DNA from 3 places in the Pristimantibacillus sp. Z349TD_6 genome. Region 1 is predicted to be linked to each of the others. Evidence: riboswitches for the same ligand, from Rfam matches in the RefSeq annotation. Region 1 holds a riboswitch; each other region holds the start of a gene.
The links. Region 1 has a riboswitch for cyclic di-GMP ahead of AC0VYE_RS05450 (sensor domain-containing protein). Riboswitches for the same ligand answer to the same signal wherever they lie in the genome.

Region 1 (6,994 bases):
AGCGGAGTAATCAATTAACGTCGGATTGCCTTTGTATGCCGTTATAGATGCCGTATTGATGATGGAGCTGGATGCCTTCAAATGCGGCAAAGCGACAATCGTCAAATAGAACATGCTGAACACATTCGTTCGGAACGTAGCCACCAGCTGATCCGACGTAATATCCTCAAGCTTCTGTTGCACATGCTGCTCTGCCGCGTTATTCATCAAAATATCCAGCTTGCCGTACTCCTTAATCGTCTGCTCAATGACACTTTTGCAAAAATCCTCTTCACCGACGTCGCCAGCTATAAGCAAGCATTTCACGCCAGCTTTCTCTACAACTTCCTTCGTCTTCTCTGCATCGTCATGCTCATTCAAATATACGATCGCTAAATCCGCACCCTCTTTGGCAAAAGCAACGGCTACCGCGCGGCCAATGCCGCTATCTCCACCCGTAATAATAGCTGTCTTCCCTTTCAGCTTGCCTGCCGCTTTATATGAATCCGATTCAAAAATCGGCAGCGGCTTCATCTCGGATTCAATGCCCGGTTGACGGTTTTGATGCTGCGGCGGGTTAATATTTTTTTGTGATGACGAATTAGACATGAGAAAATCAGCTCCTTATATTTTTTCCATAAAAGATTTCATCCATCTCGGTCTTTAATCTTCTCGTAATTTCCTCTTGCTCTATGGTTGACAACGAATCCTTCGTATAGCCGAACAAATAGTTGTTCAAATCAAATTGCTTCAGCTTGCATTTGGTATGAAACACATTTTCTTGATAAATATTAACGTCGATCATGTCATACAAAAGAGATTCCTTCTTCGGTATGTAGTTCTGAATCGAGTTAATATCATGATCAATAAAAAGTTTATAACCATTAATGTCGCGAGTGAAACCTCTCACACGGTAATCCAGCGTCATAATATCGGTATCAAACGAATGAATCAGGTAGTTCAGCGCTTTTAGCGGTGAAATCTCGCCGCAGGTCGATACATCAATGTCTGCACGGAACGTACTTATCCCTTCGTTCGGATGATATTCCGGATACGTATGAACCGTTATATGGCTTTTATCCAAATGCATCACTACGGAATCAGGCAAGGGACCCGGCGTTTCTTCAAACGACTCATTGGGTCCGCCAATTACCGGCCCTTCCGATACGAGCAAAGTAACGCTGGCGCCCTGCGGCTCATAATCCTGCTTTGCAATATTAAGCACATGCGCTCCAATAATATCCGATACCGTTTCCAAAATATTCGTCAGCCTATCCGAATTATATTGTTCGTCTATATAGGCGATATATGCTTCACGCTCTTCTTTCGTTCTCGTATAACACACATCATACATATTGAAGCTGAGTGACTTCGTTAAATTATTAAAGCCATGCAGCTGAATTCTTTGTTCCGGTGTAAGTTTCAAGCGCACATCCTCCTTTTCAATAACTACTATTTCCTTTTACCCAAAGACCGATGCGGCAAAACTTTTATGTTGCACAAAAAAAGCATTTCACGCCCCGGTTTTACCGAATGTAAAATACTTTTTTCATCTCATTTTTTAATTATGTTTTTTCAATTCCTTAATCCGGAGTATCGGATCTCCTACATACACTTGTGTTTGAGGAAGCATGCCATCACGCTGCTTAATGGCTAGGAAATTAAGCGTATTGACGAGCTCATCCTGCTGCTTTTCTTTTAATTGAAATTGCACACCATATTCATAAATGTCTTTGCCCAGTTCATTGTACCAGACGATAAATCCGAATAGCACATACATTTGATTAAGAATTTTCGTCTTGAACATCAAGAGAATATCGCTGTTAACGGGCAGCTTCACACCTACCATAAACCGGAGGCCCCCTGGTCCGATGTTTCGAACAAACACCTCTGTACTCCCAAGTTTCACACTGCTTCCTTTGAACATCGTAATGGTCATCTCTGCCAATAGACAATGCTTCAAATCGATTCGAAAGCTTTTTCTCCGATTAACGAGCACTTCTTTACTAGGCATAAATAAAGCAGGCTCTTTACAAGATCTCCTGCTCAATAGTTGTACGATGCTGTCTGGCTCTACAGGACGACTGAAATAATAACCTTGGATTTCATCGCATCGCTGCTCGCGTAAATAGTTGAATTGCTCCTTCGTTTCAACGCCTTCAGCCACCACCTGCATGCCCAGCTCGCCAGCCAATTGAATAATGCATTCGATAATGCTCTTATTTCTCCGATCTGTCATCAACTCCTCGATAAATGACCGATCAATTTTGATCGTATCGAGTGCCAATCGCTTCAATAAATAAAGAGAGGAATAGCCGGTTCCAAAATCATCAAGCGATACTTTGATTTTTCTTTTCTTCAGCTCCAGCAGCAATTCAGTCACCGCATTCTCATTGCTAATAAAGGAGCTTTCCGTTATTTCAATTTCCAATCGATCTTGGGAAATTCCTGTCTCCTCGATAATCTGATCGATGGTATGCAATATATTTTGCTGAAGAAGCTGCTGCACCGAAAAGTTAACCGATAGCGTAACCGAAGGCAGGCCTAAGCTCTGCCACCGTTTATGCTGCATACAGGCTTCGCGAAGCACCCATTCTCCTATCGATACAATAAGCCCCGTTTCCTCTGCGATCGGTATAAATTCAGACGGAGCAACCAATCCCCAATCCGGATGATTCCAGCGCAGCAGTGCTTCAACACCAACAATTTCCATCGTTTGCGAATGTACGCGAGGCATGTAATGAAGGAACAGCTCTCCTCTTTCCTGCGCTTTACGCAAATCATTGCTGAGTGAAAACAATTTGAATGATTGCACATTTAAAGAAGCGGAATAGCACTGTGATTGGTTGCTGCCTCTGGACTTCGCATGATAAAGAGCCGCATTCGCATTTTTCATCAACTGCTCCACCGAGCTCCCATCGCCAGGCGATTGACTGATTCCAATACTTGCGGTTACATTCAGCTCATATCCTTCTATCAAAAATTGCTCATTAATAAGCCTAATAATAGTAGCTGCCATATCCTTGATTTCGTTTTGCTGCTTTACATCAGCTATAATAATTGCAAATTCGTCTCCGCCAAGTCGGAATACGGTTTGGCCATCACGTAAGTTGCTCATCAATCGGAAGGCGATTTGTTTCAGCAGCTCATCCCCAATCGGATGCCCCAGCGTATCATTTACATATTTGAAACGATCTACGTCAATCAGCATGATCGCCAGCCTTTGCTTAAAATACTCGCTTACCCTTAGCTGCTTATCTAGCTGGTCTTCAAACATTCTGCGATTTGGCATCTCCGTTAAATAATCGTGGTAAGCCAAATATTGATTTAATTCCTCAGCCTTGCTCCGATCCGTAACATCAAGGACTACGCCAACGATCGCCTGCTCACCCATATTTGACACTTGATTATAGTGCACTTCGCAATGAATAATCGTCCCATCTTGTTTAATGGCTCTGTGGCAGAAATTAGATAAAGAATGACCCTCCTGCAACTTCGTTAGCTGATTAATGACGGCTTCACGATCTGACGGATGGATCGTCTGTATAATATCCATACCGATCAAAGAGTCATAACCGAACATTTTATTGAGCTGATCGTTTGAATAAACGAAGTTGTTTTTTTGCGCGACAAAAATACCGACAATGGATTGTTCAACAATACTGCGGTATTTTAATTCGGTCTCAGTCAACGATTGCTCAATCATTTTTTGCTGCGTAATATCCTTGGCAATGCCGTAGACGCCGATAAGCTTTTTATTAATAATGATTGGAATATTGGTCACATTAAATTCGACCGTTTGCCCTGTTCTCGTAATGCCTGTCGTATCATAGTTTTGAGGATTCAGCGTCTTGACCGTTTGCTCAAAATATTGAATCGTTTTATCCAGTGCTGCGGCATCTACAAATTTATGAAAACTATCATTTATAATTTCCTCTTTCGTATATCCAAACACTTGCTCAAGCACAGAATTGCATGACAAAAAACGCCCTTGTGCGTCTAAAGAAAAGACCGCGTCAGGATTGTTTTCAAATATCGATTTATAAAGCTGCTCTTCTAGTGTGAGGCGATGCTGTATTTTTTTATTTTCCGTTACATCCTGAATCATGCCTATCGTCAACAATATCTCGTTTTCGGCATTCCGTATGAACGTAATGTTTTCCACCACATATCTAACTTCACCGTTCTGACGAACGATTCTGTACTCGGAAACGCTTTCCTTTTTTGATTCAATGGCAAGGTGGAACTGCTCATTAACGCGCTGACGATCTTCGGGATGTACAAACTCAAAAAATTGTTCAATCGTCATCGAGAAATCAGATTTCATACCATATATTTCGAACATTTGATTCGACCAGGATGCTTCTCTGCGAATATGGTCAAACTCCCAGTAACCTAAATTGGCTAACTTTTGAACAATATTAAAACTACCAACATTAACATTTCCATTAAAACGTTTAATCATTTGTTTCATTGCTAAATATCCCCTCTTATTCATAACGTAGGCGGTAACCTGAAGTTTTTAAGGAGAGGATATAGGTATGTTATCACTCATCCTTTTGGCAACCCAGCCACCTTTGGAAATTTCCTTTAGGCCTGTTGGCTTTGCGTCATTGTCTTTCGACAACTTTGCTTTTTACTAGGACTTTTTACATATACCAGTATTCCATATTATTCCGATATATACCATAACCAATTTCATAATAGGTCGAATGATGTAGAAAAACCTCCCATTTTGGGAGGTATGGTATATTGATGTTTTACAATCTAGGATCGATTTCCTTCTCTTTGGCAACCTCAAACAAAAGATTCGCAACAGCCGCTTGATATCCATCGTTTTCTGGGGCAATTTCAGCAAAAGGAATCGCCAGCATATGCTGTCCTAGCCGGTACTCGTTAAATGATGTACGAAGCTTTTGCGTAATATTTTTTTGCTTGATGAGCTTATTGTACTTGTGCGGAAATCTATAATCATAACCGTAAATAATAGACATGTATTCCTTATTGCGCACTTTCATATAGGGAACCGTGTACGGCTGAAGCATCTCGGGCTTAATCACGACACCTTCCATATGATTGTCTACCGTAAGCGTGTAGAAATATTTTTCTGCAAGCTCATAGCTCTCCGCATCAGACAGCACAAGCGTGAGGAATGGATCGTCAGAGAGGAATCGATACATCTCAGAGGTTTTCCACGCTGGCAGCTGCTCGCTTCCGTCTACGTATACGATTTTGAGCAGCGAAAATGGCTTGTATTCAAGTTCCCCTGCCTCGGCATACAGCTCCAGCTGCCTCTTATACGTTTCATATGCTTGGATATGCTCGTCAATTGGCCTATTTTTCTCAAGAACAGAATGAACATGCTTAAAGTTTTGATAGACGGCTAGGCCATATTTCTCATTAATAGCCCCTTTGCTAAGGTGAAACTGATCCTTTTCAAAACCGCTTTCCTTGAAATCATACGCAAGCTTTCCGAACGCTTCCTCGAATCCATTTGCCTTCAGAAAAGCAAGCTCTGTCTCAAGCCCCTTCTCAATTGGCTTAAACTGCTTTTCAATGAGACCTTCTCCCAGCGCCTCCCATGGCAAAAGCTCGCCATCGAGCAGGAGCATCGATATATCATTTTCCTTCATGTAGCGTCCGAATCTTTGCAGCAGTCGCTCATAAACAGCGGTCAGGTCAACCTTATTTATTTTGTACCCATTGCGGCTCACTGCAAAACATTGCTCGATATCTGCATGCAAATAAACATTGCAGCGTGATCCCATGTATTTGGGCTGCAGAACGACCTCTTTAACACCGCGCTCCACAAAATAGTTCAGCCCTTTCCTCAGCGATTCCAGCTCCCCCGCCGCTTCATCCTTATCTGCAGGAGACATGGTTCCTGAGATAAAGTTAATTTTATTGCGCGAGCAATACTGCAATCTGCGGGCTTCATCATCATCCAGCTCCTGCAGCGATACTTTGCGTTCCTCTTTAAAGAGAGCAGGAAGCTCGCCTTCCATTCCGGCTATTGACGATTTCTGTGATTTGAAAGTCGGCTTCATCGACAGAGAAACCGAGGTTAGCAGATTACCGTGAACTGCGCCTGAATCCAAATGGATTTTATTTCTGATCCGAAAAGCTTGTTTAGCAGCCACATGCCCAAAAACATGATACGGCTGGTTTCCTGCTGCATCCCGCTTCAGAAACGCAAGCTGTGCTTCAATCGGCGCCGATCGGTCGAGTCTAAAATTGCGCTGATGACGGACCGAATTCACATCCAGCTTGCCTATATATTTGTTCTCGCATGGCGCGTGAGTCACATAATAGGATGGTCCTGTTTTTCCTACCATTCTGTAGAGAGGCTTCGACAACGATACGAGATGATTAAACTTCTGAAGCAGCTCATCATCGCCTCTCAGCACCTCCGTTGAATCGAAGTAGGCATGAAGCAGCTCCTCTTCCACACCTTTAATTTCACCGCGCATATATTTATGGACAAAGTTTTCATGATTGCCAAGCACAAACAAAAACTTATCCTGATTCGTATATAGGAAATCAATGATTTCCTTTGTACGGCTTCCCTTATCGATCCAGTCACCAACGAGCAATACTTTTGTACCGCTGACCTTTCCTGTCTCAACCAGTACATTGCCCTCTAGTTGAAACCCATGGCTAACGAGCAAAGCCTTCAGCTCATCCACACATTCGTGAACGTCACCGACGATAATCGTCTTCTGGTCCAGCGGTAAAAAAACATCCAAATACTCAGCAGCATCCTCGATTATAATCTTATAATCCGGATTCGCAACCTTATCCATAGGGGAATAAAAATCTTTAGCCCGCACCTTGTGAACTTTGCTGTATTTCTCCCTCGAGAGCGAACCAAGCACATCCTTGCGCAAACGATTAATGTGGCTCGTTATCAGCTTCTTCGAACGCTCCGATGAATAATAATCATCCCGCTTCTTGTAATCAAACAGCACGACTTCAAGGTTGTAGTTGTTTTCCTTTGCAACCTCCCTCACTCTCG
Region 2 (6,994 bases), 730 kb from region 1:
ACCAGAGCCAATGTTCAAACTATACTGCCGCATTTCGCGAAGCAGTTTGATCCATCTCATTTTTTTCAACAACGTAGCGTAATATGGAATGGCAGCTCCCCACGAAATTGACAAATTGCCTCTGCCTCCATTAAGCAGCACACCTACACCTTGCTCCTCTGCTTTCTCGAACATCCCTTTTATCCAAAAAGAGTTCTCAAAAAACTTATATGGCATTTCGTTTATATCTAGAAAGCCATCGATTTCAGAGTAAGAGTCACGCCCACGGAAATCCAAGTAGTGCTCTTCAATACCTCCAACATGCTCCACGGTGGATTCAATAAGAGGTCTCTCATTAGTAATCATTGATTTGTGTGTATAATCAACAAAGTCGCTTGTCGGTACGTAGCTGAACGTGTACAGACTTTTATTTTGCGGTTGCAGTGTCTTTGAAGCAAAGCCAACAATAGAGCCTGAATCCAAACCGCCGCTAAGCTGTGCTCCAACATTACGATGTGTCCGCAGCCTTGAAGTAACTGCTTGTTGAAACACATCCTGAAACGCCTCAACGTATTCATCATTTGATTTAAATCGTACGACTTCATCTGATCTGAGTTGATGATATCTTGCAAGAGTAACTCGCCCTGCAGTTATCGTTATCGTATGAGATGGAGGGATCTGCTCAATATTTCGATAGGCCGTCTTGGATGCATCCGCAACGTCAACCATGCCAGAAATAGCTAGAAACTCAGCAAGCCATTGTTCATTTAACAACCTCTCCTTGCCCAATAACGTAAGTAAGGGTTCAATTGTTGTACAAAAGGCAACACGCTCATTATTTCGATGATAATAGAGCGTACGACCTCCGGAGAAGTCTCTTGCACCAAACAGCTTCTGTCTTCTACAATCCCAGATTAGGAAGGCGTAATCACCAGCTAAATAAATAGGTGTTCTATCCCCCCATTTATCATAAGCTAATAAAATTAGCTCGCTATCGGTCATATTTCTTCTTAATTGCTGCTCTACTTCGAGTCGGTTGAATAATTCTATGCGGTTATCAATAATTGCATCCGCAGTTATAACAAGCCCTCGTTCATCATCCAAAAAAGGATTACGTTCATTGATCGACTCTGGTGTAATCCATTGATTATGACAACCTAAAAATATATTATCGGCATGCCAAGCTTGAGCTGTATTGCATGGAAACTGAGATAATGCCTCCATTAAAGCATCGCCCTGCTGCCATGCCAAACTTTGCTTGCCGGTATGAAACACTCCTGCGATGGCGCTCATCGTGGCCTCCGGGTGGATATAGAATTTGTTTTATTTACGTACTTATTTCAAAAACAAAACCTTTACTTTGCAGTTCTTTATAAAGAACATATTTGAATATTACACCTGAAATAAACCTTTGTCAATGACTTTTCTACGATAAATTGCAAAAAATTCATAACTTTTGTTCTTTATTAAAAACAAATTGTCGATTACTTTCTTACATTAGTAACTTACATTAAAAACATTTTCTGAAAGTCAATATCGTGGTTTAATAAATAAAAAAATAACCACTCATTATTAAAATAAGTGGTTTTAATGTTTAAATAAAAAAATAAGTGCGTTATAGCTAACAACCTTTCGTAATTAAGAATAATTCGTTATAATAGAAATAGTCTACAACGATGTGATAACGGAGGAATTTGTTATGATTGGAGAACGCATTCAACTGCTGCGCAAGAGAAAGGGCCTATCCCTTACAGAGTTATCCCAACGGGCGGGCGTCGCTAAATCTTATTTAAGCTCCATTGAACGAGGGCTCCAGCAAAATCCTTCGATTCAATTCCTCGAAAAGGTAGGCGCCGTATTGAATGTGACGGTTGAAGATTTTTTGAATACCGATGAAAAAAATGATCGCAAACCCGACAATTTAGACAACGAGTGGGCTGATTTAGTAAGAGAAGCTATGGCTTCCGGTGTGAGCAAAGATCAATTTAAAGAGTTTCTAGAATTTAATAAATGGAAAATTAAGCGCGAATAGCGCTTTTTCCACTTTTATACAGCTGTTACTTGTACATCATTATCCTTACTTTCTTCAAGACAAAGCAATACTTTCCTTACTTCATCCTTGCTGAATCCCAAAGAACGTGCTTTCATGATTAATGTTACCCATTCCATATCCAATTCCTGAATATCTTCTGCTTTAGCTAGTACCATTTTCCCATGTCCCCCATTCATTTCAGGACGGTTGCACCACTGACTCCATGCGTTTAAGGTGCCCAGATACTAAACGCATTTCAACGTCTCCCATGCTTGTCATTCGTTTATAGATGTATTATAAATCACCACAAGTGCGCATACTGTCGCTTCATGTCTCACAAAAATGATAGATAATTACATTTTTTGTCGAATTTATTTAAGTAATGTTAAATGGAGCGATAAATAGGAAAGAGCTACCAACCGATATAGAAAACAGACCTAATTGTGTTTAATTATTTCACAGCTTTAAATTAAGATGTCAATTCTTTAATGGAATCTCTAGTGGTCTCTTCCTCATAACCATTTGGATTTAAATATTGCCAGCGCCATGAGTCTGCACACATCTCCTCTATCCCAAGTGTCGCAACCCAATTCAACTCCGCGTTTGCAAGCATCGTATTAGCATAACAAATGGCAATATCTCCTGGTCTACGATCTGTAAATGAATATGGAATACTTCGTCCCGATACCTTCTCGAATGCAGTAATCATCTCTAATACACTATACCCACGCCCAGTTCCGAGATTAAATATATCCACACCTGATTTGTTCATGATTTTTTCTAGTGCACATAAATGTCCTCTCGCTAGATCCACGACATGAATATAATCCCTTACGCCTGTGCCGTCTATGGTTGGATAATCATCTCCAAAAATATTAACTTTTTTAAGCCTGCCTACAGCTACCTGAGATATGTATGGCATAAGGTTATTTGGAATACCATTAGGATTCTCGCCAATTCTTCCACTTTTATGTGCACCAATTGGGTTAAAGTATCGTAAAATTGAAATCCCCCATTGCTCGTTAGACTCCGCTAAATCCTGCAAAATTTGTTCTAGCATGAGCTTTGTTCTTCCGTAAGGATTCGTTGCTCCAAGCGAAGAACTTTCTTCAATCGGCACATGTTCCGGTCGACCATATACCGTTGCAGAGGAGCTGAATACAAGCTTATGAACACCATACTTCTTCATAACCTCACACAGGATTAAGGTGCTTGTAATATTAGTGTGATAATATGACAGTGGCAATTGTACAGATTCACCTACCGCCTTCAATCCTGCAAAGTGAATAACTGCATCAATAGTATGTCTGGTGAAAACACCTTCAAGACCGATTTGATCCATTAGATCCATTTGGTAAAATGTAAAGGCTTTGTTTGTAATTTCTGCAACTCTGTTTAATGAGATGTAGCTGCTATTAGACAAATTATCAACAATAACTACCTCATACCCTGCTTCAAGAAGTTCCACACATGTATGACTTCCAATATAACCTGCTCCACCCGTAATTAAGATAGCCATTTCATTGACCCCTCTCAGCCTTCATTATAAAAAACATATTTATTCTTTATTAAGAACACTGTATGAAATAAAATCCCTGTATCTTGAAAAACTACAGGGATATATTTTCTTCTTTCACTTACGTTACACAGTACTTCCCAAATCCGAGATATCATCTAGCCAGATATATGGCGCAGTACCTGTCACGGTTACTCCTCTAAATACAGATTTCGTAATAATTGCAGATTTATTTTGTCTCAACCAATTAAAGTTGATTTTGCTATTATCAAAAAACGAATGAGAAATGACTGCTTTTTTGTTATTATCTGCTTTTCCAACTACAGCATTAATAAAAGTAGTTCCTGTTACAAGCGAATTTCCATCCATGACGAGTCCAAGATTTTGAAATAATCCATTTCTTAGTGTATTCTGTCTCATATATTTAGTATCACTTGAACCTAGCTGAATATCAGTACTACCTAAAAGAGGAGTTTTTACACGAATAAATTCACTATTGCTGATATGGCAACCCTCAAACCTTGCAGAGCCTTCAATAAGAGTTAAGCCCTCTACAACTATTGGACGTCCTGCATAATCTTGTGGAACTAATATAGATACATCGTAATTTTTCACTGTTACATCCTTGATAACAGCTCCAGCTGCTAGCAAATTAAAGTTCGGAGTTAACGAATTATCAGAACGCCAATCTCGTTCAACGGTTATATTGGATAGATAACATCTGCCATAATTGTATCTCCCCAAGTTAAATCCCGTAACACCGGCATCCTTAATAATTACTGGCACACCACCTAGCGATTCAGATACCTGAAACCCTAGTGAAGTAACGTTAACGGTATAATACAGCTTATCAGTACTTATGCCTGTCGGAATCTTACCGGACCATTGCTCAAACGATACTTGTGCTCCGTTACCCATAAGATGCGGTGATTTAAACGTGAATGTGCCTGTAGCAACATCAACAGCAGGTGATCCAAAATAACCATACACGCTTGAACCATAAACTAAGCCGTTTTTTACCTGACAATTTTGAGCGACTGCTCCCCTTACATCCAGCAGTCTTAAATTTCCGTTTCGAATAACAGCTCCGTTAACAAAATTATCTCCCTGTACCCATAACTCACACCCATCAAATGAATTATTAATGTATTTGACATTTGCGAAATTCGGATTTGAGCTAACACCTCCAATATTAACGCCTTCAAAGGTATTTCCCTCTATCAAGAGATTTGTACCATCGGCATTAACTAGATGTCCACGTGCATTATTATAAATATAATTATCTTGTATAAATATGCGATAATTAAGCTCAAACCCATTAGGACGATCTGCTGTTTTATACGGAATATTGGTTTCACTATACATTGATTCGATATCGATTCCGAACATAGGCGGTGTACCGTTTCTAAAATTAGTTGTTACACCATCGTCATCAAAGCCAATATGATGAATCTTATTTCTGTAAATATGAGTATCATTTGAAGCACAGATAGAAATTCCTTGTCTTCTGCAATGATGGATATGACAGTCATGAATAAGAACATTTTGACCCATCTGTTCCTGGGTATATAAGGTAGGATCAAGCTGATATTTCTCATAACCCGTTAAAATTCCATCGCCTGTACAATTTGAAATCTCCATATTGCTTATTTCTATATTATTAGATCCAAACGACCCGATTCCGTACCCGCTTTCATGCGTATAAAATGAATTATCAACCTTAGCCCGAATATCCGCAATTTGACTATCGGTTAGAGGAGCTGTAATGGGGATCGCAAAAATCATTTTATTATTTTTACTTAAATCCTTATCCTCATTAAGAAACCAGCCTCTTCCTCCTGAGCTGGTCGGTGCAAAAACACCATTCGTTCGTGAGCCAGTAAGTGTTGTTTTAGATACGGTATCTTTATATTGATAGAATTGATAGCCTGTAGCATTTACACCCGCAATGCTCCATAGTCTAAAGCTTGCAAGAAGTCCGGGGTTTGCATAACGGTCAATCACCTCGCTGCGAATCCAGTTGGGGTCATTGTTTAGCGTTCCGTCAGCGTTTATACCTCCCCTAACAAACTTTACAAAAATCTCATATACGTGGTTTTTCTTATCGCCTACTAGTTTACCACCTGAAATCTTTGCATTATTAATTCCTCTCATTTCGACAATCGTATAACTTGGAGAAGAATTCCCCTCGAGCATTATTACACAGCCTTGCTCAAGCTCTAAATGAATACCGCTCAACATGTTAATAGCTACGAGAGTACTTGGATCCATTCTTACAATATAATTTCCACTTGGAAGAATAACATGTAAAAATCCTTGAGATTTAGCCCAACTAATAGCATCATTTATTCCTTTTGTAGTCTCAACTGCATTTATGCCTAAGTTGCTAATAGCAAAACGGTCTAGTTCTATTCGATAAGAGCCTTGTTGACTCATAGAACTCACCTTCCTTTTACACTATCTTATGTAGCTTATTCGTAAAAGGTTACTTATTTCCACCAGCCTCTATACCATGACGTCGCTTTTCTGCCCTTCTGAATATTGCACTTATGTTTGGTAGTTTGATTAATAGATTTTTAAATATACCGAGTAAATATTTGAATTGCTCTGTTCTATGGAATACGATAATATAAATCCCGTTTACTAGAATGAGGCAGATTATGCCTTTAAGCAGTAACCATAGTACGTTGGATGTCGGAAGAAAATAATTGATTCCACCAACAATGATACATGCAACAATTCCAATAGCAGTGTAGAGCATGTAACTCATAAAATAGTGCGCTACAGGCTGACGAAATACCTTACGATAAACAAGCAATGGTGTATACCAAAAAGGAACCGCTAATCCGCTAACCAATGTCCCAATGAATATACCGGCAATACCCAAATATTGTACAAGAATCAGTGATAAACCAAGATTGACCGCAGCCTGAAATAACGGAGCAAATCGGTCCTCATGAAAAATACCGGCTGTCGTTTTCACTGCGCTTAAAGAATTCCGCATGCCTCTTTCATAAAATGATAGGACCAATATCAGCAGTACTACATTCGTCATTTTATACTCTTCGCCTATCCAAATGTCGATCAGCGGCTCAATTAATAAATATAAACCAATTGATAAGAGTGAATATAACCAAAAGTTAAGAAGATATGTAACCTTGAATATTCGAAAAACAGCATCGGGACTTTCTTTCGCAACCAAATTACCTAAACTATGATACATATTAGCAAATATCTGATTAAGGAATGTTCGACAAATATCAATAAGCATTTTGTAATTTGAATACAGACCTACCGCTGCGATACTGACAAAAGAAGAGATAAGAATGCTGTCTACTCCAAAAATAAAGTAGTTCCCGACATTTTGAAGAATGATCGCTTTCATATTTTTAATGAAATTGGCTTTCGTTTCGGGATCCAGCTTGCTCTTTACCTTTTCCTTTAAGTATGGATATAATTTATCTACA
Region 3 (6,994 bases), 720 kb from region 1:
ACGCTGGATTAAACTCGGACTGGTTAATGAGAATGGAAATGAAGTACAGCTGTACAGTACGCCAGAGCTTATCGTATTTAACAATAGCTGGAGCAAAAGCTCAAATAATATTTTGCCGGAGGCTTCAAAAATTGTCATTAAGAACAGCAGTGGAACAGTTGTTCAAGACAGTACAGAAAATGAATACCTTCCTCAGTGGATATATATTGAAGCGGACGGCGAGTATACAATAACCGCATCCGTGACAATGGAAGGTAAGACATTCACGTTAAATAAAACAATTAAAGTGAGCACTGTTGGTGAAGAAGTTACAGAACCGGAAACGAAACCAACTCCAGACACTGGACCTGGACCGGGAACTGGACCAGGAGTTATCCCAACACCATCTCCAACACCAGTAAATGTAGACAAAGGTTTACAAGATCTGCTAGAGAACAGCAAGACCGATAAAGACAAAGCTGACAAAGCAGCGGATCTCATTAACACTCTTGTTAACTCAGTAAAGGATGTCAAGGATAGCAAAGAAGCTGAAAAGTCTGTTCAGAATGTATCAGCAACGCTTGCTTCGGCATCTAAACTGCTTGAATCTATGCAAACAGCTAGTGAGAAAGCTAAAGTAGCGGCAACTATTACAGAGATGGTTAACAATACAAAATATGCTTTTGAACAAGTTGAGAATGGTCCGAAAGCGATCGAACTAGCTAAAGTTATCATCAAAGACACTGCTTCTGTTCTGAAAAACCTAGGTAACATAGATGCAGCACAGATCGATGCACTTAAAGATTCGCTTGTTTCACTTAGCAAAAAAGCAGTAGAAAAAGCTGCAACCGTCACTCTGGATAACAAGGATGTCAAAGTAGATGGCAATGCGCTTACGACATCGCTTGATGCGAAGAAAATCGGACAACAGCTAGAAACAACGAAAAAAGCTTTGGATGAAACGATGAGAGTCCTTACAGGCGCAGTCGGAGCAGACAAAGCAACGAGCATCAATCCAGTTGTAACCATTAATATTCCAAAACAAAGCGAGAACGTCACTAAACTCGCTGCTGAGCTGCCTTCTGAGATTTACCAAGCTGTGAAGGATAGCGGTCTTGCGGGACTTAAGCTCTCAATGGGCAACGTCGGCTTCACTGTTGAACCAGGAACATTCGGAAACGTAGCTAGCGGCCAAACGATCTCACTAGCAGCAGAAGTCGTGCATAATTTAACCGTAACTGCTCCAACTTCAGCCAAGCAAGTAGCAAACATACCTGTTATGGAGTTTAATGCATCGGTAGATGGCAAGAAGGTAGAAGCATTCAACAAACCAATTCCAGTATCATTTGATGTATCCAATATTGATACGACTAAATACTCGGAAGCGGATCTAGCAAACCTTACCGTTTACTTGTTGAATGAAAAAACGTTAACTTGGGAGCCTGTAGGCGGTCTTTATGATCCGATTACAAAAACCGTTAACGTAAATCGTGGACATTTCAGTAAATACACAGTTATGAAGGCTGGCCAAACGTTCACGGATATTGCAACAACACACTGGGCAGCGACAGCTGTAAATAGCCTTCTTAACAAAGGTGTACTTGATCAAACGACTACATTTAGTCCAAGCAAAAAAGTAACACGCGAGCAATTCGCTGCATGGCTCGTTCGCTCTTACGGTCTTGATGGGACCGGCCTAAGCCTCCCATTCAAAGACGTAGCTAAGGATAGCGAGTATTACGATGAAATCGCTGTGGCTTACGAACAAGGCCTAATTCAAGGTAAATCGGCAACTGCCTTTGAACCAAAAGCAGAAATTACACGTCAAGAAATTGCTACATTCTTATCCAGAGCACTTACAATTTTCAACAGCAAGAAACTAACTAGCACAAGCACTGAACAGCTTAAAGGCTTCAAGGACAGCTCATCTATTGCCAGCTGGGCAAAAGATGGCGTTGCACTTCTTATGCAGCAGAAGCTAGTAACAGGCTACCAAGACGGTACTTATAAGCCGAACCAAACCACGACCAAAGCGGAAGCGGCAGCACTTATCTACCGCATTTACACGGGTCAATAACACAAACTAAAGAGGCAGTAGAGAAGTCAATTAGACTTCGCTACTGCCTCTTTTCTGTTCTTTTAGGCTAATTAAAACTATATCCGTATAGAAGCAATGCTACATCAAACCCTCTGCAATAGCTCTTCCTGCTTCAAGCTCTTTGTTAAAGGCTTCTCTGTAGGAAGCAAGAACGTCTGTGCTATACCCATTCGTCGTCAACTTAGCTTTCGTATCTGTCATGATAACTTCAAATTTTGCAGAGCAATTGTCTACTTCTTGAAGTCCTTTAGCTTTAAGCTGAGCTTGAACCGTCTTATCCGTTGCCGCTACATACTGCAATCCAATATCCATAAGAGTTACCTTGCAGCTTTCTTTCAGCGCAGCGAGCTTGTTCTCTGCTTCTGCCGTAATTTGCTCATACGTCGGTTTAACTGGTACGCCACCACCGCCGGCATTACCCGTACCGCCTGTACCACCAGAGCCTCCAGTTCCGCCACCCGTGCCTGGAAGGACTACTCCGCCGCCACCTTGCTCAGCTCGATATGCCTCTGACTCACCGCTAACTGTTTTCGTCACCGGATCGTAGCTAATCTGAGTGCCTACCGATTCTGACAAGAAACGAATGGGCACATAGATCGAGCCTTTATAGGCATAGAGGGATTGACCAGCCGGCAATGCCTTCGTCTTTCCATTAAACACAAGAGTTGCTTTCACTGGCTGTATCGCAATCGTAACGCTCGTTTGTGGCTTCTGGCTGCCCGTAGCGGCACTTTGCAATTGTTTCTTCAGAGCCGCAAGCTCTTTCTCTGTTGGCTCGGAGATTGTCGCTTTAGCCCCATCCCAATTTACTGTTTTTAGTAGCGCGTAAGAAATATAACGAATCGGTACATATGTACTTCCTTGATGAATAAATGAATATTGTCCATCGGGCAGTTTAAGCGCTTGTCCATCAAATTGCAGCTTAATGGGCTGTGTCTTTGTCTTAATCGTTTCGGTTGCTGCGGATGCAGCGGTTGCAAGTACGGATGACAACATCATTACAACCAGAAAAATAGATAGAATACGTGACTTTTTCATAGAGCCTCCTCAGAATAGTAAAGCTTACTTGTTTAGCGAGTTTGCAATTACTGCAAGCGCATTGGCTCTAGCACCAGCCTTCGCACTCTCGTATTGCGCGCTCCAATCCGGAAAGCTTTGCTCACCTAGATCGGCTGCTTTATACTCGCTCTTGGCATTGCTTATTAATTGATTGAACCTGGCATCACAATCGGCTTCCGCAGAAAATACCTTATTCAGATATTTACTTTGAATAGTAGCAAGCGTAGCTTCTTCATCTCCGCTAAGCTCTTTCGCAATTTGCTTAACCAAGCTATTGCTAGTTGCTTGACACGAAGATTTCAGCTTTTCCAGCTTTGCTGTAACCGATGCATCAATCTCTTTTTTCTTCTGGGACTTATTTTCGGAGTTTGTAGATCCCTTATCCGGCTTTTGTCCCTTGTCTACATTATTAGACGCTTCATCTGGCAGCAAAGTTGCGCTCGGACTAGGTTTAAGGACTTCATCTGGCTGCGTCGTTGGAACTAGATCAGGCTCTTGTGATGGAGTAGCATCAGGTTCTGAAGCCTGATCTGTCTGATTAGTAGATTGTTCATTGGGCTGCTCCGTAATCTTCGGCGACTCTTGTCCTGCATTACTATCTGCAGCTTCTTCAAGACGCCCATTCAGTTCATCTACCTGATTTAACTTCGAATAGAGACTCATGCTTCCATAAATGACAATACCGATAACAACGAGAGCACCTGCGATAATCATTAGTGTTTTGTTCGTTTTTTTCATTGTTTTGGTTTCATATGAGCCACTAAAGAAGCAATGATTGCATATGAATCTCCTTTTTAGAATTTAAAATAAAAAAGCTGACGCTTCATAGTGACGGGGCGTCAGCTTGCGGATATAGCGTTTTCAGACCTTGTTAATGACACGCTACGTGCTTATTCATGAGACAGCCGCTAGTTTATTTTTGTGATAAACAATCCTCAAATAAATCTCCATGCGCTTTTTCTCATCTAAGCAATCTTTTCATAGCAATTCATTGAATCCCATACAGAGCTGATGCCATTCACGTACAACGTTTGCGCGCATGAACATAATAATAACCTCCATGTTTCCACATAAACCACGCGGGAGGCACGATATTCGGTAGCTGGCTGGCAGTCTTTTAAAAGATAAGCCCCTATAGCTTTGCGTCACCACTTTTCAATGGTTTTGCCTTTATCGTGTGGTTATGCGGTTGTTTTGTTTAATGGTATGGTAACAAAATTGTTGAAGGGTGTATAGGGTTTATCACAATTATCTAGTCTTACTAATACCATTAAATGCAATATTATTTTAGCCTAAGATACTTTGTCCAATATTCGCATTATCTTCAGTATCCTCATAGCCATTTGGGTTATTTAGCTGCCAACGCCAAGCATCGGCACACATTTCTTCAATTCCTCTCTCTGCAACCCAACCTAATTCACGCTTAGCTTTTGTAGGGTCAGCATAACACTCTGCTACGTCACCGGGTCTTCTATCAACTATAGAATAGGGAATACTCCTACCAGATACTTTTTCAAACGCATGAACCATTTCCAGCACACTATAACCTTTGCCAGTGCCAAAATTATATGCTTCTATACCAGATTTGGACATTACTTTATCAATCGCCTTCAAATGTCCTATCGCTAGATCCACAACATGGATATAATCCCTAACCCCTGTACCATCAATTGTAGAGTAGTCGTCTCCAAAAATACGAAGTTGTTCCAATTTCCCTACCGCTACCTGTGTAATATATGGTGTTAAATTATTTGGAATATCTCTCGGATTCTCCCCAATTTGACCACTTACATGCGCACCTACAGGATTGAAATATCGTAGTAATGAGATACCCCAACTATTGTCTGAAACATAAAGATCCCGCAGTATCTCTTCAATTATCCATTTTGTACGTCCGTATGGATTAGTCGCTCCCAAAGGAAAATCCTCAGATATTGCTCCAGATGCGGTAGGAGAATATACCGTAGCAGAAGAGCTAAATACCATTTTCTTGACATTAAATTTCTGCATAACCTGACAAAGATTAAGTGTTCCCATAATATTATTCTGATAATAACTGAGTGGCACCTCAACTGATTCACCAACTGCTTTGTATCCAGCAAAATGGATAACTACATCAATCCTATTTTCTAAAAAAACAGTTTCTAAACCCTTTATATCTAATAAATCAGTATTATAAAATTTTATATTTACTCCTGTGAGTTTTTGCATTTGATGCACGGTTACAATACTACTATTAGCCAAATTATCTAATATAATTACATCATAGCCTTCATTTAATAATTCCACACAGGTATGGCTACCAATATATCCGGTTCCTCCAGTTACAAGTATTGTCACCGACTCACTCCTTTTCTCAAATACAATTTTTTATGTGATTTTGTAGATGATTCTATAAAATGTATTCAAATGGTTATTTATTCTCTGAGCTCAATCATTATTTTATATCATCCTAATCAAATCTTACAATATCGTCTTCCTCAAGATAGTCACCCATTTGAACCTCAATGATTTCAAGCGGCAATTTCCCTGGATTCTCCAGACGATGCTTTTGTCCAGCCTTCATAAATATACCCTCTCCAACTCGTACAAATTTTACATCTTTATCGATAGTTACTTTTGCCATCCCATTTACCACAATCCAGTGTTCACTTCTATGATGATGTAATTGATAACTTAACCCTTTCCCTTGATTAACAGTGATTTTCTTAATTTTATAAGAACCTTTTTCTTCCTCCAAAACTTTATAGTGACCCCAGGGACGATAATCCTCGACATGATAATTAGTCCTTATATCTCTTCTCGCTTTTAAAATCTCTACAATTTCTTTTACTTTTTGAGACTGTTCTTTTTTGCAAATAAGTAGTGCATCTCTATTATCTATAATAATTAAATCTTCAATACCAACTGTAGCGACTAATTTCCCGACTTCTGAATACACAATATTATTAACTGAATCTAGCAGAATGTTGTTACTATTGGAAATATTATTTGCTTCATCTTTATCAAAAACTTCGTAAAATGAATCAAAACTTCCAAGATCATTCCAACCTATATCTGCAGGTACTACAGTAACTTTTGAGCTCTTCTCTATAATTCCATAGTCCATAGAGATATTCGTATTGATTTTTGAAAAAGCTTCTTTTAGATTTAAACTCGATTCAAAAGCTTCATATATCTCTGGTACCAGTACATTCACTTCATCCATAAAAACCTTAGTGTTGAACATAAATATCCCACTATTCCAGTAGTACCCAGATCTAATATACTCTAATGCCGTAACATGATCAGGTTTTTCTTTAAACTCATTAACGACAAATCCATTACCTTTTTTATCTCCAGGAGAAATATAACCAAATCCTATATTAGGTCCCTCAGGTTGAATCCCAAAAGTAATTAATGAATCTTTCATTAACTCTTCTGAAGCCGTAACTAATTTAATAAAATCTTCAGTTTTGTTAATCATATGATCGGATGGAAAGACTACTACCGAGTCATTTCCCTTTATTGCTATTTCATGTACGCCGGCATAAATCGCTGGTAACGTATTTTTCGCTTCAGGTTCAACTAAAATATTTTTCTCATTATAGTCATAACCCAACTCCTCAACTTCACCCATGACTAAGTATTTATAATATTTATTAGTTACAACATAAATATTGTCTATATCTGTTAACAATAAACTTCTATTAAATGCATCTTGAAACAATGAAGGTTCATCAACTTGTAGTTTTACAAATTGTTTCGGAAATCGTTCTCTACTAAGAGGCCATAACCTCGTGCCACTTCCACCGGCTAAAATTATTACTTTCATTTTATTACCCCTAATTATTATATTGTATTCACTTAATTCGAATA

Region 2: it holds a riboswitch for cyclic di-GMP, as region 1 does, so the genes downstream of both, AC0VYE_RS08640 (anti-repressor SinI family protein) here and AC0VYE_RS05450 (sensor domain-containing protein) in region 1, are expected to answer to the same signal.
Region 3: it holds a riboswitch for cyclic di-GMP, as region 1 does, so the genes downstream of both, AC0VYE_RS02490 (hypothetical protein) here and AC0VYE_RS05450 (sensor domain-containing protein) in region 1, are expected to answer to the same signal.

The regions. Positions count from the first base shown of each region.
Region 1 covers NZ_CM149662.1:1,271,475-1,278,468, reverse strand. Annotated here, with positions in the region: gene AC0VYE_RS05460 (SDR family oxidoreductase) at 1-588, opposite strand, end outside; gene speD (adenosylmethionine decarboxylase) at 596-1,405, opposite strand; gene AC0VYE_RS05450 (sensor domain-containing protein) at 1,541-4,453, opposite strand; cyclic di-GMP riboswitch class I at 4,538-4,623, opposite strand; gene AC0VYE_RS05445 (metallophosphoesterase) at 4,740-6,994, opposite strand, start outside.
Region 2 covers NZ_CM149662.1:2,003,517-2,010,510, reverse strand. Annotated here, with positions in the region: gene AC0VYE_RS08650 (lasso peptide isopeptide bond-forming cyclase) at 1-1,272, opposite strand, end outside; gene AC0VYE_RS08645 (helix-turn-helix domain-containing protein) at 1,679-2,011, shown strand; gene AC0VYE_RS08640 (anti-repressor SinI family protein) at 2,026-2,187, opposite strand; cyclic di-GMP riboswitch class II at 2,204-2,287, opposite strand; gene galE (UDP-glucose 4-epimerase GalE) at 2,481-3,530, opposite strand; gene AC0VYE_RS08630 (right-handed parallel beta-helix repeat-containing protein) at 3,654-5,963, opposite strand; gene AC0VYE_RS08625 (lipopolysaccharide biosynthesis protein) at 6,013-6,994, opposite strand, start outside.
Region 3 covers NZ_CM149662.1:555,572-562,565, reverse strand. Annotated here, with positions in the region: gene AC0VYE_RS02500 (S-layer homology domain-containing protein) at 1-2,056, shown strand, start outside; gene AC0VYE_RS02495 (copper amine oxidase N-terminal domain-containing protein) at 2,156-3,115, opposite strand; gene AC0VYE_RS02490 (hypothetical protein) at 3,140-3,874, opposite strand; cyclic di-GMP riboswitch class I at 4,231-4,315, opposite strand; gene galE (UDP-glucose 4-epimerase GalE) at 4,424-5,476, opposite strand; gene AC0VYE_RS02480 (mannose-1-phosphate guanylyltransferase/mannose-6-phosphate isomerase) at 5,589-6,950, opposite strand.